One region of the Sphingomonas sp. S-NIH.Pt3_0716 genome, then DNA from elsewhere that is predicted to be linked to it. Evidence: riboswitches for the same ligand, from Rfam matches in the RefSeq annotation. Region 1 holds a riboswitch; each other region holds the start of a gene.
What was found. Region 1 has a riboswitch for cobalamin ahead of BRX37_RS13840 (cobalamin biosynthesis protein CobG). Riboswitches for the same ligand answer to the same signal wherever they lie in the genome.

Region 2: linked by a shared signal. The riboswitch ahead of BRX37_RS02055 (TonB-dependent receptor plug domain-containing protein) and the one ahead of BRX37_RS13840 (cobalamin biosynthesis protein CobG) in region 1 are both predicted to bind cobalamin.
Region 3: linked by a shared signal. The riboswitch ahead of BRX37_RS05535 (TonB-dependent receptor) and the one ahead of BRX37_RS13840 (cobalamin biosynthesis protein CobG) in region 1 are both predicted to bind cobalamin.
Region 4: linked by a shared signal. The riboswitch ahead of cobW (cobalamin biosynthesis protein CobW) and the one ahead of BRX37_RS13840 (cobalamin biosynthesis protein CobG) in region 1 are both predicted to bind cobalamin.

Annotation. Positions count from the first base shown of each region.
Region 1 is NZ_QLJK01000015.1:86,230-89,866, forward strand. It holds gene BRX37_RS13820 (hypothetical protein) at 1-347, opposite strand, end outside; gene BRX37_RS13825 (hypothetical protein) at 645-968, opposite strand; gene BRX37_RS13830 (MarR family winged helix-turn-helix transcriptional regulator) at 1,138-1,647, opposite strand; tRNA gene BRX37_RS13835 (tRNA-Gln) at 1,810-1,884, shown strand; cobalamin riboswitch at 2,062-2,273, shown strand; gene BRX37_RS13840 (cobalamin biosynthesis protein CobG) at 2,296-3,606, shown strand; gene BRX37_RS13845 (precorrin-8X methylmutase) at 3,606-3,637, shown strand, end outside.
Region 2 is NZ_QLJK01000002.1:83,451-87,087, reverse strand. It holds partial or broken gene BRX37_RS02060 (PepSY domain-containing protein) at 1-179, opposite strand, end outside; gene BRX37_RS02055 (TonB-dependent receptor plug domain-containing protein) at 182-2,170, opposite strand; cobalamin riboswitch at 2,361-2,605, opposite strand; gene BRX37_RS02050 (copper resistance protein B) at 2,668-3,540, opposite strand; gene BRX37_RS02045 (copper resistance system multicopper oxidase) at 3,537-3,637, opposite strand, start outside.
Region 3 is NZ_QLJK01000005.1:136,274-139,910, forward strand. It holds gene BRX37_RS05535 (TonB-dependent receptor) at 1-1,921, opposite strand, end outside; cobalamin riboswitch at 2,110-2,351, opposite strand; gene BRX37_RS05540 (RNA polymerase sigma factor) at 2,560-3,072, shown strand; gene BRX37_RS05545 (FecR family protein) at 3,181-3,637, shown strand, end outside.
Region 4 is NZ_QLJK01000003.1:112,496-116,132, forward strand. It holds gene fahA (fumarylacetoacetase) at 1-306, shown strand, start outside; gene maiA (maleylacetoacetate isomerase) at 303-947, shown strand; gene BRX37_RS03260 (Rieske (2Fe-2S) protein) at 944-1,321, shown strand; cobalamin riboswitch at 1,352-1,591, shown strand; gene cobW (cobalamin biosynthesis protein CobW) at 1,769-2,821, shown strand; gene cobN (cobaltochelatase subunit CobN) at 2,821-3,637, shown strand, end outside.

The DNA of each region.
Region 1 (3,637 bases):
CCATCCGGCAGGGCTGTCATCGCCTTTAAGCGTCCGTCTCCGAGATAGATCAGATAGCAATTACCGGCGAAAGACACTCTTCTGGCTATTTCGCTACTGGGACATGCGAGTGCGAGGCGATCAATTTCCACTTTGGACCAGCTATAATTGAGCCTGCCATCCTTAATTTTGATGCCCTTAATTTCCTGAATCCAGTGCGCTTGAGCAAACGGCATTGCTCGACCAGCCCTGATGGGAAATGGCGCGGACCAATAATCATAGTCCTGATGAAGATATTGAACAGAGATGGGCCTTGAAGCGTGATTATCTACAATGGTCGGCCAAGCATCACATGCCGGCAGAAGCAAGAGTGTTGCAATCGCTAGGAATGTCCGCATTCGATAAATCTATGGCGTTCCGTTTGCGGCCGCAAGTGGTCGAATTCCGACAATTTCCACATCCGTCACCCTGACGAAAGTCAGAACCCATTCTGGGCTACGGCGGATGGGGAGCGCTGAAGCGATCCCGGATCAAGCCTGTCCTGAGCCTGTCGAAGGGGCCGGGATGACGAAGAGGGAAATAGCCACTTCCAGTCGCGTCCAGGCCGCCCGGATATAGCCTCGCGGCCCGAGGCCGGGCCTCCCCATGGGGAGGCCCGGCACGTCTCAATGGCTGTCGTTGCGCAGGTCCTTGCCGGCCTGCTCCAGCGAGGCGCCGACATCCTGCTTGGCTTCCTTGCCCTCGCGCTTGGCGTCGTCGGCCGCCCGGTCGGTCGCGGCGCCGATCCGGTCCGCGCCATTGTCGATCGCGGCGCCCGCGCGGTCGAGGCCGTTGTCGATCTTGGCGCCGGCATCGTCGACGGCGTTGCTGACGTCATTGCCGATCGCGGAGCCGGCATTTTCCAGATTGTCCGACGCCTTTTCCGAGCAGGCGGACAGGCTCAGGCCCAGGGCGGACAGGGCCGTGATGGCCAGAAGGGGTGCGCGCATGATGTCTCCTCATTGCGTTGGCAAGGCTTGGGCAGCGCCGCATCATATCTGACGCGGCGCTGCCAAATTCCTTGTTGTCGCATCGTTTCAAGCGGAAAACCGGTTCCCACTTTTCCGCACGACGCTCCTAAAAGCGCGGCAGCGGCCATAAGGTTGCGTGGTTTCGCGATCAGCCGCCGCTGAGGCCGAACACCATCGACCGGTCGGCATCGGGGATCAGACCCTCCATCACCCGCCAGAAACCGGTGACGGAACCCTGTCCGGCCTGGGCATAGGCGGCCGCCATCTTCTCGCGCAGCGCGCGGAAAAGCTCGGCCTCCAGCGCGCGGCCGGCGGGGCTGAGGCGCAGCAGTTTCTGCCGCCGGTCGCTGCTGCCGGGCCGGGTCTCGATATAGCCGCGCTCGATCAGGTCATTGAGCACCCGGCCGAGCGATTGCTTGGTGATCGCCAGCAGGCGCAACAGATCCTTCACCGTCAGGTCAGGCTGGCGCGAGATGAAATAAAGGGCGCGGTGATGGGCGCGGCCCAGGCCCTGCGCCGCCAGCCCCTCGTCGATCGAGCGGGTGAGCGCGGAATAGCCGAAATAGAGCATCTCGATGCCGCGCCGGATTTCGTCCTCGCGCAGGAACAGCGGCGAGGCCGGTGCGATCTGGCTGGGCGAGGGGGCTTGGACGGACATCGGCGCGGGTTTCCGGCTGGAGGGGAGGGGGCGTGGCGTTGATCCCTAAGATGGGTTGGGCGGGAAGGAAAGGGAAAGGCGAAGTCCATCGTCAGGAGGGCTTTTCTTTCGTGCATCAGCCGCTATATGGCGGTCCCGCGCTGACTTGGATCGGCGCATTGCTGGGGCGTCGCCAAGCGGTAAGGCAGCGGCTTTTGATGCCGCCATGCGCAGGTTCGAATCCTGCCGCCCCAGCCATAATTTTCGGTATCCGACGCCGCGTCGCTTTCCTTGCTTCCGGTTTCCGTTTCGGCATCTTCCGTCGGTATGCCTTGGGCGTCGAGCCGGCAGCGGGACTGCCGATACCCATTCCGCGTCTTGGCGAAGCCCGATGTTTCGACTAGGGCATCATCGATGCGCCGGTTCATGCTGGCGCATTGCATAACTGACGCCGGTGTTCCGCAAGGAACTTAATCGGGAATGCGGTGCGGGGGCCTGGCCCCTTATTCCGTGGCTGTCCCTGCAACTGTAAGCGGATAGCGCGATGCACGAGCCCATGAGGGCAGCCACTGGACAGGGCGTCCGGGAAGGCGTGCATCCCGCAACGACCCGCGAGCCAGGAGACCTGCCGGCGTTTCGGTCGCTCTTGTCCTGACCCAGGGATTGGTCATGGCACGGTCTCTCTTCCGTCTGGGCGGCGAAGCGTGTGGCTGGGGCTGCACGGCCGCGTGGTGTCGGGCGCCTGTCGCGCCTGCCTGCCGCCTCGCGCCGACCGGCGATGCCGGCAAGCCCCGCCTGGTTGCGTCCCGGCGCGCGGAGGATTTGCCTGTGAGCCAGACCGGCGCGGGCAGGGATAGGGCGACCGCGAACCATGCGGTAGCCCACGGGCCGGCCGTTCGGGGCTGGTGTCCCGATGCCTGGCGCCCGATGTCGGCGGGCGACGGGCTGATCGTGCGCGTGAAGCCGCGCCTTAGCCGTCTTTCGGCCGACGATATGGCGGCGCTGGGCGAAGCGGCGATCGCCCATGGCAACGGCCTGATCGACATGACCCGGCGCGCGAACCTCCAGATCCGCGGCGTGCGCGACGAAAGCTGGCGCCCCTTGCTCGACCGGCTGCTCGACCTTGGCCTGGTGGACCGCGATGCCCGGCGCGAGGGCGCGCGCATGATGATGGTCGCGCCGGACTGGCGCGAAGGCGACGACAGCCATCGCATCGCCAGTCAGTTGCTCGATCGCCTGGACGAACTACCGGACTTGCCGGGCAAGATGGGCTTCGTGATCGATGCCGGCGCCGCGCCGCTCCTGCCCGGCGAAGCGGGGGATTTTCGCATCGAACGGGCGCGCGATGGCGGCCTGATCTTACGTGCGGAGGGGCGGGCACAAGGCGTGCCGGTGGATAGCGGCGGCGAAGTGGATGAGCTGCTCGCGCTCGCCCGATGGTTCGTGGAGAGCGACGGCGCGCGCGCGGGGCGCATGGCCCGGCATGATGCGCCCCTGCCGGATTGGGCAACGGGCACGACAGAGGCGGCGTCGCCACGCCCGCGACTGGTCCCCGGCGCATGGGATGGCGGCATGGCCTATGGTCTTCCCTTCGGCCGGATCGACGCGCGGCATCTTCTCGACGCGCCGGCCATGCGGCTGACCCCGTGGCGCATGCTACTGGCCGAAGGGCAGCTGCCCGGTCTGTGCGCCGACGCTGCCGCCCCGACGAACCATCTCGACACCTGCCCTGGCGCGCCTGCCTGTCCGCAGGCGAGCGTGGAGACGCGCAGCCTCGCCCGCCAGTTGGCCCCACATGTGGCGGGCCGCCTTCATGTCTCCGGCTGCGCCAAGGGCTGTGCCTGTTCGATGCCGGCCGACATCGTGCTGACGGGGCGGGACAGGCGCTATGACCTTGCCTTCCATGCCCGCGCAGGATCGGCGCCCGACCGTCCTGACCTCACCGCCACCGACCTTCTTGCCCATTTCGGAGCCTGTTGATGCCCCATGATTATGAGAGGGATGGCGCGGC
Region 2 (3,637 bases), on a different contig from region 1:
AATGTCCCCGCCTGCCCCGGCGACAGCGTGAGGGGCGTGAGCCCCCCAAGCTGCGCGGCCGGTGTCAGGCGCGGATAGTCGACATAGAGCATCACGAAGCCGGACAGGCACCACAGCGTCATGACAGCGCCGATGATGATGCCCAGCCAGCGATGCAGCAGCAGGACCGGCCGCAACATGGTCAGAAGCTCAGACCATAGCTGACCCGCAGCGTGCGCGGCACGCCCCGGTAGAAGTAGAGGAAGCGGCTGTTGCTGCCGTCCAGTACTCCTGCATCGCTGACCGCCGAACGATAGCCGGTGGAGGCGTAGTCGCGGTCGAACAGATTCTCGACATTGATGCCGAACCGGTTGCGCCGCGCCTGATCCAGCCACAGATGCGCGCCCGCATCGACCACGGCATAATTGCCATAGTTCATCCGGCCAAAACCCGATGCGGTCGACCAGACATCGCCCACCCAATTGGCCGACAGATTGGCGCCGAAGCGGCCGGTCTGCGGCGCATAGACGATCGCGGCGCGACCATATTGTTCCGGGTTGCGATCGCGCTGCACCGAACTGCCCTGATTGCGAACACGCGAATATGTGTAGCTGGCAGACAGACCCCAGCCGCCGCTCAGGTCCGCATTCAACTCCAGCTCGGCGCCCTTGGCCCGCACCTTGTCGCTGACGTTGATATAGGTGCCTTCCGGAAAGGCCGGATCATCATAGGTCGTGTCGATCAGGTCGGTGATGCGCCGGTTGAAATAGGTCGCTTTCCAGCGGATCGCACCGCCGGCCAGCGCACCGCCCAGCGCGGCGTTGAGGTTCAGGCTTTCCTCGGGCTTCAGGTTCGGGTTGCCGACCTCACAGCAGGGATCATTGCCATAAAGCTGCGAGGCGTCGGGCAGCACGAAGGAGGTGCCGCCATTGGCCTCCACGAACAGCGTGTCGCTGACATCATAGCGACCCGAGACGTTCCAGATCGTCTTTTCCGATCCCTTCGCCTTGTTGTAGCGCAGGCCCGCCGCGATCCGCGCCTTGCTCGACAATTCGTCATTGGTACGCAGCTGGAAGATGCCGGCATGGACCTGTTCGTCGGTCGGCGCGATCAGCAGGACGTCGTCGCGGCCATTGAAGCTCTGGAAATCATAGCCGATCAGCGTGTCGATGCCGCGCAGCATGTTGAGCTGCACCACCGCGCTGCCACCATAATCCTGATAGCCCCAGAAGGTGCCGGCCGGATAGATGACCTGCGGCGGGCCGGCTGGAATGGGATTGCGGATCTGGACATAGGCGGTCTTCCAGTCGTGGAAATAGCCCTTGAGGAAGAATTGGACGCCATCCTCGCCAGTATAGTCGAGGCGCAGGCTGGCGATTTCCTCATTGCGGTCGTTGCGGCTTTCCTTGGTCCGGGTCGCGCTGATATTGTCGAGATCGGCCTTGGTATGCTGGTAGAGGGCGTTGAGGCGCAGGTCCGGCGCGATATCATATTGATATTTGATGCCCGCCGACCAGAGATCATAGCCGCGCGCGCGATCGGTGGCGCTGGGCTGCATCACATCATAGGGGCGATAGCCCTCCGACTGGCTGCGATTGGCCCAGACCACGAAGCGATGCTGGCCAATCGCGCCGCGCAGATAGCCATCCAGGCTGGTGCCGGCAAAGCTGTCGAGGCTGGCATTGACCTGGCCGCCCAGATCGTCGCTGAAATCGCGGGTGACGACATTGATCACGCCGGCCGCCGCCTGGGTGCCGTAGAACAGGCTTTCGCCGCCTTTCAGCACCTCGATCCGCTCGATCATGCTGGCGGCCATGGTGTCATTGGGCGACGTGCCGCCATAGAGGCGGTTGTTGAGGCGGATGCCGTCCATCGTCCACAGCACATCCTTGGTGCGCGATCCCTGCAGCGCGATGTCGACATAGCTGAACGGCCCGGACTGCGACCGGATGAACAGGCCCGGCACCGCTTCGAGCGCGCGGGCGGTGTCGATCGCGGCGGCATCGCGGATCTGCGTGTCGGTGACGATCTCGATCGCATGGCCATAGCGCGACAGTTGCTGCGGCAGCGTCTCTTCCAGGCTGGTGCCGGTGACGACGATGCTGTCACCCTCTCCTTCATCGGCCAGAGCCGGCGATGCAAAGGCGAGCGAAAGGGCCAAGGCGGCCCGCGAAACGACATTGGACTTCATATATTCCCCCATCCGGCGCCGCGTTCGACGGGCGGGGGCAACCTTCACGAGCGGCACGCGCGCGAACGTCCGACACACGCGCCGGCCGGGCGCCCATGGGCAACCGACGCGCGTCGTCGCAGCGGCCCCAGCCGCTCGTTCGTCGCTCAGACGGAAGTTACCGTGCCGCGGCCATCCCCTGGACCAAGGCAAGAGCGACCAGACGCCGGCAGGTCTCCTGGCTCACGGGTCATCGCTTGATGCACGGCCTTCCCAGGCCTCGCAGGATTTAGCGTCCGGCCCAGTGGCTGGCGGATCGGTCATTCTGCCGTCCGCACATATGCATCGCGCTCACCGCTTACAGTTGCAGGGACAGCTGCGGATTTGGACAGTCACCCGTCCGCACCGCATTCCCTATTAAGCCCCTTTCGGGACACCGGCGCGATCATGATCCCATGCCGTGCGGCGCGGGATCGGCGGGATCGATAATCGAATATCGGGCGGGCTGCAAGCGCCTCTCAGAACCAGGCGCGCAGGCCGATCACCAGGCTGGTGGCCGACGGCTTATCGCCGGCGGCACGGGCATAATCGGCCGTATCGCCCAGCTTGCGTTCCCAATTGACGCCGACATAGGGCGCAAATTCGCGGGCGATCTCGTAGCGCAGCCGCAGCCCCATCTCGATATCGGACGGGCCGGCGCCGATCCCCAGTTCGGGCACGGCCTGCGCCGCCAGATTGAACTCGGCAGCGGGCTGCAGGATCAGCCGCTGGGTGATGCGCTGGTCATAGCTCGCCTCCAGCCGCAGATGGGCGTCGCCCCTGGTCGACAGGAAGGCTTCGGCCCCGACCTCGAACCAGTAGGGCGCCAGGCCGTCGATGCCGATCACCGCATAGCTGCGGTCCGGCCCTTCGCCGAAATCCTGCCGCACGCCCGCCTGCAGGTTGAACCAGGGGTCGATCGCCCGGCTGTAGAGCGCCTGAACCTCGGCCCGTTCGAGCGATCCGCCGAACCTCCCCTCGCCCTCGCTCTTCACGGCGAAGCGGTCGATGTCTCCGCCGATCCAGCCCTCGCCCTCCCAGGCATAGCCGTCCGCGCCCTTGCCGGCGCGATATTCCAGCCGATCGAGCATCCATTGCGAATAGGTCATGCCGCCCCCTTCCGCGATCATCGCCGCGCGGGCGCGGGCCATGGCAGCGGGGTCATAGAGCGCGTCGGCGGCATGATCGGTCGGCACCGGCGGCGGCGTGCCTTGGGGAATGGCGGCATCGGTAGCCGGCGCCATTGGATTCTGGGCATGCCCCATTGCCCCATGATCCATTTGGCTGTGATCGACAGTCTGGGCCTGCACCGGCACGGCGGCAGCGAGCAGCAGGAGCGCGAGCAGCCTCATGCCGCGCCCTCCCCATGGCGGACCGTCACCACCCGCATCATCCCGGCATGCATGTGCATCAGCATATGACAATGGAACGCCCAGTCGCCCAGCGCAT
Region 3 (3,637 bases), on a different contig from region 1:
CGACATGGCGCAGGCCCGTGTCGAGGTGCAGCGGTTGCACCGGCCGCCAAGAAAGCCACAGATTGGCTGCCTTTTCCGCTACGCCGATCGGCATGTTGCCGTTGCGGCTGACAAGCGCCGTGCCGACAAGTTCGTCGAAGTCGTCATACCGCGCGTTCAGGATCGTGCCGTTGGCCAGGATGCTGAAGGACTTGGTCACGGCCAGTCCGAACGATGCCTCGACGCCGTACGACGATTGCTGGCCGACCTGCACAGACACCGTGGGATCATTGGCGGAGCGGGTCAGGATCTTCTTCTTGACGATGCGATAGCCCGACAGCGTGAATTCGCCGCGCCCGTCGAGGAAGGTTGCCTTGGCACCCGCTTCCCATTGCCGCCCGGTGGATACATCGAAGCTGGTTTGTGCCAGCGTCGCGGTGAGGAACGCCGTCACCGGATCGGCGGCCGCGGAATATTGCGCGTAAAGCGAGATCGTGTCCGTGGGATTGTAGACCAGCCCCGCACGCCAACTGGTACTGGGATAGCGCGCGGTGTAGTCGGCGGTCGGATCGAGCGCATCGTGGCGCTCGGTCTTCGGGCGATCGTAGCGCAGGCCCGTCACCAGCGACAGTCGATCCGACAGCGAGAGGCGGCTTTCGCCGAACAGCGCCCATTGCTGCACATCTGTCTTATACTTGTACCGGGTGCCGAAGGCGCCATCCAGAAACGTGCCGGGCGCGTAGTCGTAGGGATCCACCAGGTCGGATCGGGAATTGGGCGAACTGTCGGTGCGCAGCAGCGATCCGCTGTTATACTCTCCGCCCAGGCTCAGGCGGTGGTCCATGCCCAGCAATGTGTGGTCGAAAACCGCGTTGAAGCGGTCGCCCCACTGCTTGGTCTTGTAGAAGATTTCCAGATAGCTCGACCGGCGGATCTGATCGCCGGACCAGGCATAGCCTTCTGCATTGCGCCAGTGCTTGAAGCCGGTGAGGTAATAGGCGACGTTGGTGATCGTCACCCCGTCTGAAGGCGTCCATTCCGCCTTGGCCTGGGTCCAGGCATCGTCGAAGCGCAGCGAGCGGTCGGCGATATTGTAGTTCTTCTTGCGGATTTCGCGCACCAGCTTGCCATCACGCAGCGGCGTGCCGTACCAGATCGTCGGATCTAGATCGGCGCGATCATGCGTCAGGGTCAGCACCAGATCGTCACTGGCCTGGTAGCGCAGCGCGGCCGACAGGGCGAGACTACGGGAGCGTCCGCGCTCCATCCAGCCGTCCGACCGGTTGTAGCTGAGATCTACGCGGTAGGACAGCTTGTCCCCGATCGGCCCGCCGATCCCGCCGGCCGCTGCATATGTATCGAAAGAGCCGCCGCTGAGGCGTAGTTCGCCTTCGAACTCTTCGGTGTTGGGCTTTTTGCGCACAACGTTGATGGCGCCGCCGATGCCGCCTTCGCCATAGAGCACGGACGCAGCGCCGCGCAGCACCTCGATGCGCTCGGCCATCCAGGGATCGGCGGGGAAGGTCTGCGTGGTCGTCGTATAGACCCGCATGCCGTCATAGAGCTGCATCACCGAAGTGTAGCCGGTGAACCCGCGTGAACTCAGCGAATAGCCGAATGCCGAGGAATTGTTGATCAGGCCCGGCGCGCGCGCAGCGGCGGCCACGACGGTGCGATCGCCAAGGCTGCGGATCATCTCCTTGGTGATGACATCGACGCTTGCGGGCGTCTGCATAGGCGTCAGGCCAAGGCGGCTGGAGGCATCGGCCTGCTGGCCAAGCTGCAGGACGCCGGCCTTGCGCGCCGTGACGACGATGTTCTCCGTGCCATCGGGCGCGGCGCCGGCGGTCTCCTGAGCATGCGTTGCGGTGACACTTGCCGCCAGTGCGCAACATGATGCGCCGGAACGGATCAGGCCGGAAAGAAGCGATCGTGTATTCATGTGTAACCCCCGTTGCGTTTTCCAGTCGAACGGACAGGTTCCCGCGCAGGAGGACGTCCCCTCGCACGGGCGCAGCGGTGGAGACCGGGCGCAAACGAGCGACCGGCGGAACCCACCGTTGCGGCCTGGCCGCAAGTTCGTCGCTCAGACGGAGTACACCGTGCCGCGGCCATCCCCTGGACCAAGGCAAGAGCGACCGGACGCTGGTAGGTCTCCTGGCTCACGGGTCATCGCACGATGCACGGCCTTCCCAGGCCTCGCAGGAGTTAGCGTCCGGCCCAGTGGCTGCGACAGGCATCCTTGGCCTGCCGCGATATGCATCGCGCTATCCGCTTACAGTTGCAGGGACAGCCTCGGCTTCAGGGGCAGTGCCCCTCCACCGCGTTCCCTTTTAAGCCTCTTTCGAAGCACCAACGCGATCTTGCCCCCCGTTAGGGGACGAGCTGGGAACTATGGGCTATCGAATAGGATAGCAAGAAATTCGTGGAATGTGGAATTTGGTCATGCCTCGATGGCCGGTATGCGGCTGTCCCTGACGCTCAGGTGCTGAACACACCGCCCCGTTAGCAGTCATGAACAAGCGGCACATGAGTTGTTGCGAACGATTATCAATGCACGTAATGCGTCGGCAGATAGCGATGCTCAACAACGCCGCCGCCCTTACGCGCCTGCTCCTGCAAGAGCGCACGTCGCTCCTGCGACTTGTCGAAAGCATATTGCGCGATCGGCCGGCAGCGGAAGACGTCACGCAAAGCCTCTGGTTCAAGGTGCAGCGTATCGAGGATGATCCGCCAATCCTGAACAAGCGGGCCTATCTGTTCAGGCTGGCAGCCAATCTTGCGAAGGATCGCATCAGGGCGGACGGCAGATATGCTGCCCTGTTCCACGCCGCCGATACACTCCCCGAGGAAATCCCGGCCGACATGGTTGGAGCCGATACCGAACTGTCCGATCGCCAGCGTCTGGCCGTGACGATGGCCGCGATCGACGAACTCCCCGCGCGAACCAGAGAAATCTTCATCCTGCGCAAATTTGACGAACTTACTCTGGACGACATTGCGCATCGGATAGGGATTTCCCGCAGCATGGTCGTCCGACATCTCCAGCAGGCCTTGCGACATTGCATGACCCGTCTAGGGGAAAGTGAATGAGGCGATTTGTTGGCTTGCGGAGTGTCCGGATGCCGCTTTCGAACGTCAATGATTATGGAGAGTGTGAAATTTCCATGGTTGAGGCGGGAGAAGCGATCGGAATGCACTATGGGCGCTGACGACGATGCTCCGGATCCGATCGAGGATGCCGCGATGCGCTGGGCGATCGAACAGGATGCCGGCCTGAGCGATGATGGCATTGCGGCCCTGGAACAATGGCTGGGCAGCGATCCCCGTCACCCGCCGGCCTTTGAAAAGGCCCGTGCGGCGTGGCGCTTCATGGGGCATCCGGCCATTCGTTCGGAAGTGACGCAGCGCAGGCTCAGCGAGCCGCCATTGCCGGGCTATCCGCCGGTCGGCCGACCGGAAGGCAAAAGAAAATGGATTGCGCCCGCCGTCGCGGCCAGCGTCGCCCTCCTTGTCGCGGGCGCGATCGGGGACTGGCCGACAGCGCTGCGGTCCGATGCGATGACGGCGACGGGCGAACAGCGCACCATGACCCTAGCCGATGGATCGCAGGTCCAGCTCAATACCGACAGCGCCATATCCATCGATTACCAGCCGG
Region 4 (3,637 bases), on a different contig from region 1:
GGGCCGGCGAGCAACATGTACTGGACCGTCAGCCAGATCGTCACCCATCATGCCTCCAATGGCTGCAACCTGATGCCCGGCGACTTGCTGGGCAGCGGCACCATCTCCGCCCCGACGCGCGAGGGCTATGGCAGCCTGATGGAAATCAGCAGTGGCGGCCGCGAGCCGATCAGCCTGCCATCGGGCGAGACGCGCTGCTTCCTGGAGGATGGCGACGAGGTGACATTACGCGCCACCGCGTCCGCCCCCGGCCATGTGTCGATCGGCTTTGGCGAATGCCGCGCGATGATCGTGCCGGCGCGATGAGCGACCTTATCCTTCATGGCTATTGGCGGTCGAGCGCGAGCTATCGCGTGCGGATCGCCCTTGGCCTGAAGGGCATCGACTATACACAGGTCACCCATGATCTGCGCAGCGGCGCGCAGCGCGCGCCCGATTATCGGGCGCTGGCGCCGCAGGGGCTGGTGCCCGCGCTGGTCGATGGCGACAGCGTGCTGACGCAGAGCGGCGCGATCCTGGAATGGATCGAGGCGCGCTGGCCGCAGCCGCCCTTGCTGCCCGCCGATCCCGGCGATGCCGCGATCGTCCGTGCCATGGCCGGCATCATTGCCTGCGACATTCATCCACTCGGCAATCTGCGCGTGTTGCAGGCGCTGCGGCAGGATTTTGGTGCCAGCGAGGATCAGGTCCGCGCCTGGATCGCCCGCTGGACCGGCGAGGGGCTGGCCGCGCTCGAAACATTGGTCGCGCGCCATGGTGGCACCCATGCCTTCGGCGACGCGCCCAGCTTCGCCGACTGCCATATCGTGCCCCAACTCTACAATGCCCGGCGCTTCGGCGTCGACCTGACGCCCTTTCCGCGGCTGTGCGCCGTGGACGCGGCGGCATGCGCGCTCCCCGCCTTTGCCGCCGCGCACCCCGATCGCCAGCCCGACGCGGACGCATGAGCGACGCCGACACGCGCCTGTTCGCGACGCCGGCGGGCGTGCGCCTGTGCCCGATCGACCAGATTGCCGACGGCAAGGCACGCAATTTCGTGCTGCAGATGCGCGCCGGCCGCTTCCATGGCTTTGCCGTGCGGGATGGTGACCAGGTCAGCGGCTTTGTCGATCAATGCCCCCATGCCTGCCTGCCGTTGGCGCAGCAGCTGGACGATTATCTGACCCCGGATGGCAGCCATATAAGATGCAGCTGGCACGGGGCCCTGTTTCGCCGCGACGATGGCGTCTGCGTCGGTGGGCCATGCGTCGGCCAGCGCATCGCGCCCTGGCCGCTCAGCATCGCCGATGGCTGGATTGTCACCGCTGCCCAAAGCGACTAGGAACCGGCCCAGGGACGGCGCTTCGCATCGTCCCGACATGATCGCGCCGGTGCCCCCACGGGGGCTTAAAATGGGAAGGCGGTGCGGATGCCATGGCATCCAAGTCCGCAGCTGTCCCTGCAACTGTGAGCGGCGAGCGTGATGAACAGCGCCCTCCCCAGCCGGGAGGGCAGCCACTGGGCCGGACGCTAAATCTTGCGAGGCCTGGGAAGGCCGTTCCTCCCGCTATGACCCGCAAGCCAGGAGACCTGCCGGCGTTTAGGTCGCTCTTGCTTTGGTCCAGGGGATGGCCGGGGCACGGTGTTCCGTCTGAGCGACAGGTTGGCGGCTGGAGCCGCGCGGTCACGCATCTGCGGGCGAACAAGCGCCCGTCCGCGATGCCGGCCGGCCGTGCGTGCGCGCCCGGTTCGCTCCCGCCCCGGTTGCTCCGGCGCGCGAGTATTTGTCATGGCCAACACTGCATCTGCCAAGATTCCGACCACCGTCATCACCGGCTTCCTGGGCGCGGGCAAGACCACGCTGATCCGCCATCTGCTGGAAAATGCGAAGGGGCGCCGCCTCGCCCTCATCATCAACGAATTTGGCGATGTCGGCGTCGACGGCGAACTGGTGAAGGGCTGCAACGACGCCGCCTGCCCCGAAGAGGATATTGTCGAACTGGCCAATGGCTGCATCTGCTGCACCGTGGCCGACGATTTCCTGCCGACCATGACCGCGCTGCTCGACCGGCCGAGCCCGCCCGACCATATCATCATCGAAACCTCGGGGCTGGCCCTGCCCAAGCCGCTGGTCAAGGCGTTCCAGTGGCCCGACATCCGCACCCGCGCCACGGTGGACGGCGTCGTCGCGCTGATCGACGCCGATGCGGTCGCCGCCGGCCGTTTTGCCACGGACGAGGCCGCTCTGGCCGCAGCGCGCGCCGCCGACCCCAATCTGGACCATGACAGCCCGTTGGAGGAATTGTTCGAGGATCAGCTCGCCTGCGCCGACATGGTGGTGCTGAACAAGAGCGACCTGGTCGATGCCGACACGCTGGCCGCGGTCGAGGCGCAGGTCGATGCCGAAACGCGGCCCGGCGTGAAGATCGTCCGCGCTGCCCATGGTGCGGTCGATATCGGCGCGCTGCTGGGCATCGTCGCGGCGGCGGAGGATGATCTCGACGCCCGGCCCTCGCACCATGAGGCGGAGGGCGAGGATCATGACCATGATGATTTCGACAGCTTCGTCGTCGGCGGCGATGCCGTTGTCGATCCCGACACGCTGGTGGAGGCGCTGTCCGCGCTGATCGCCACCCATGACGTGCTGCGCGTCAAGGGCATGGTCGCGGTCGCGGGCAAGCCGATGCGCCTCGTCGTGCAGGCGGTCGGCCCGCGCATCCAGCATTTCTTCGACCGCCCCTGGCAGCCGCAGGAAGCGCGCCGCACCCAGTTGGTGGTGATCGGCCAGAAGGGGCTGGACCGCGCCGCTATCGAGGCCGACATCCAGGCCGTGCTCGGCTGATGCATCTCCTGTCCGCCACGCCGGGAACGATCAGCGACGGCGAGGAGGCGATCGACCTCGACCAGCCGCCCGGCGACATCGTCATCCTGACCGTGGCGGACAGCGACCTGGCCTGTTTCGCCGCCGCCGCCGCGCGCCTGCCCGATGATGCGCCGAGCGTGCGGCTGGCCAATCTGCTACAGCTCAAACATCCCTATTCGGTTGATCTCTATGTCGAGAAGGTGATCGCCAAGGCGCGCTTCGTCTGCGTCATCCTGCTCGGCGGCAAGAGCTACTGGCCCTATGGCGTGGACGAGATTGCGCAGGTCGCGCGCGAACGCGGCATCGCCTTCGCCGCGATCGCCGACGGGCGCGAGGGCGATCCCGCGCTGGATCTGGCTTCCACCGTGCCGGCGGCGATGCGCGAGCAGCTGCGCGACTATCTGCGCCAGGGCGGCACCGCCAATGCGCTCTCCTTCCTGCGCTGCGCCGCGCGGCTGACCGGCGCGGATGCGGGCGAGCCCGACCATCCGCTGCCGATCGCCGACGCAGGCCTGTACCTGCCCGGCCATGACCGGCCGGGCGTGGCCGAATTGCGCGCAACCTGGGTCGAGGGGCGGCCGGTGGCGCTGCTGATCTTCTATCGCGCGCTGGTGGTGGCCGGCACGCTGAGCGCGGTCGATGCGATGGTCGCGGCGCTTGGCGCGCGCGGCTTCAATGTCGCCGCCGTGCATGTCCGCGCGCTACGCGAGCCGTTCGTGCGCGACTGGCTCGGCGGGCTGCTGGCCGACATCGCGCCCGACATCATCGTCAATGCGACCAGCTTCGCCGCCTCCT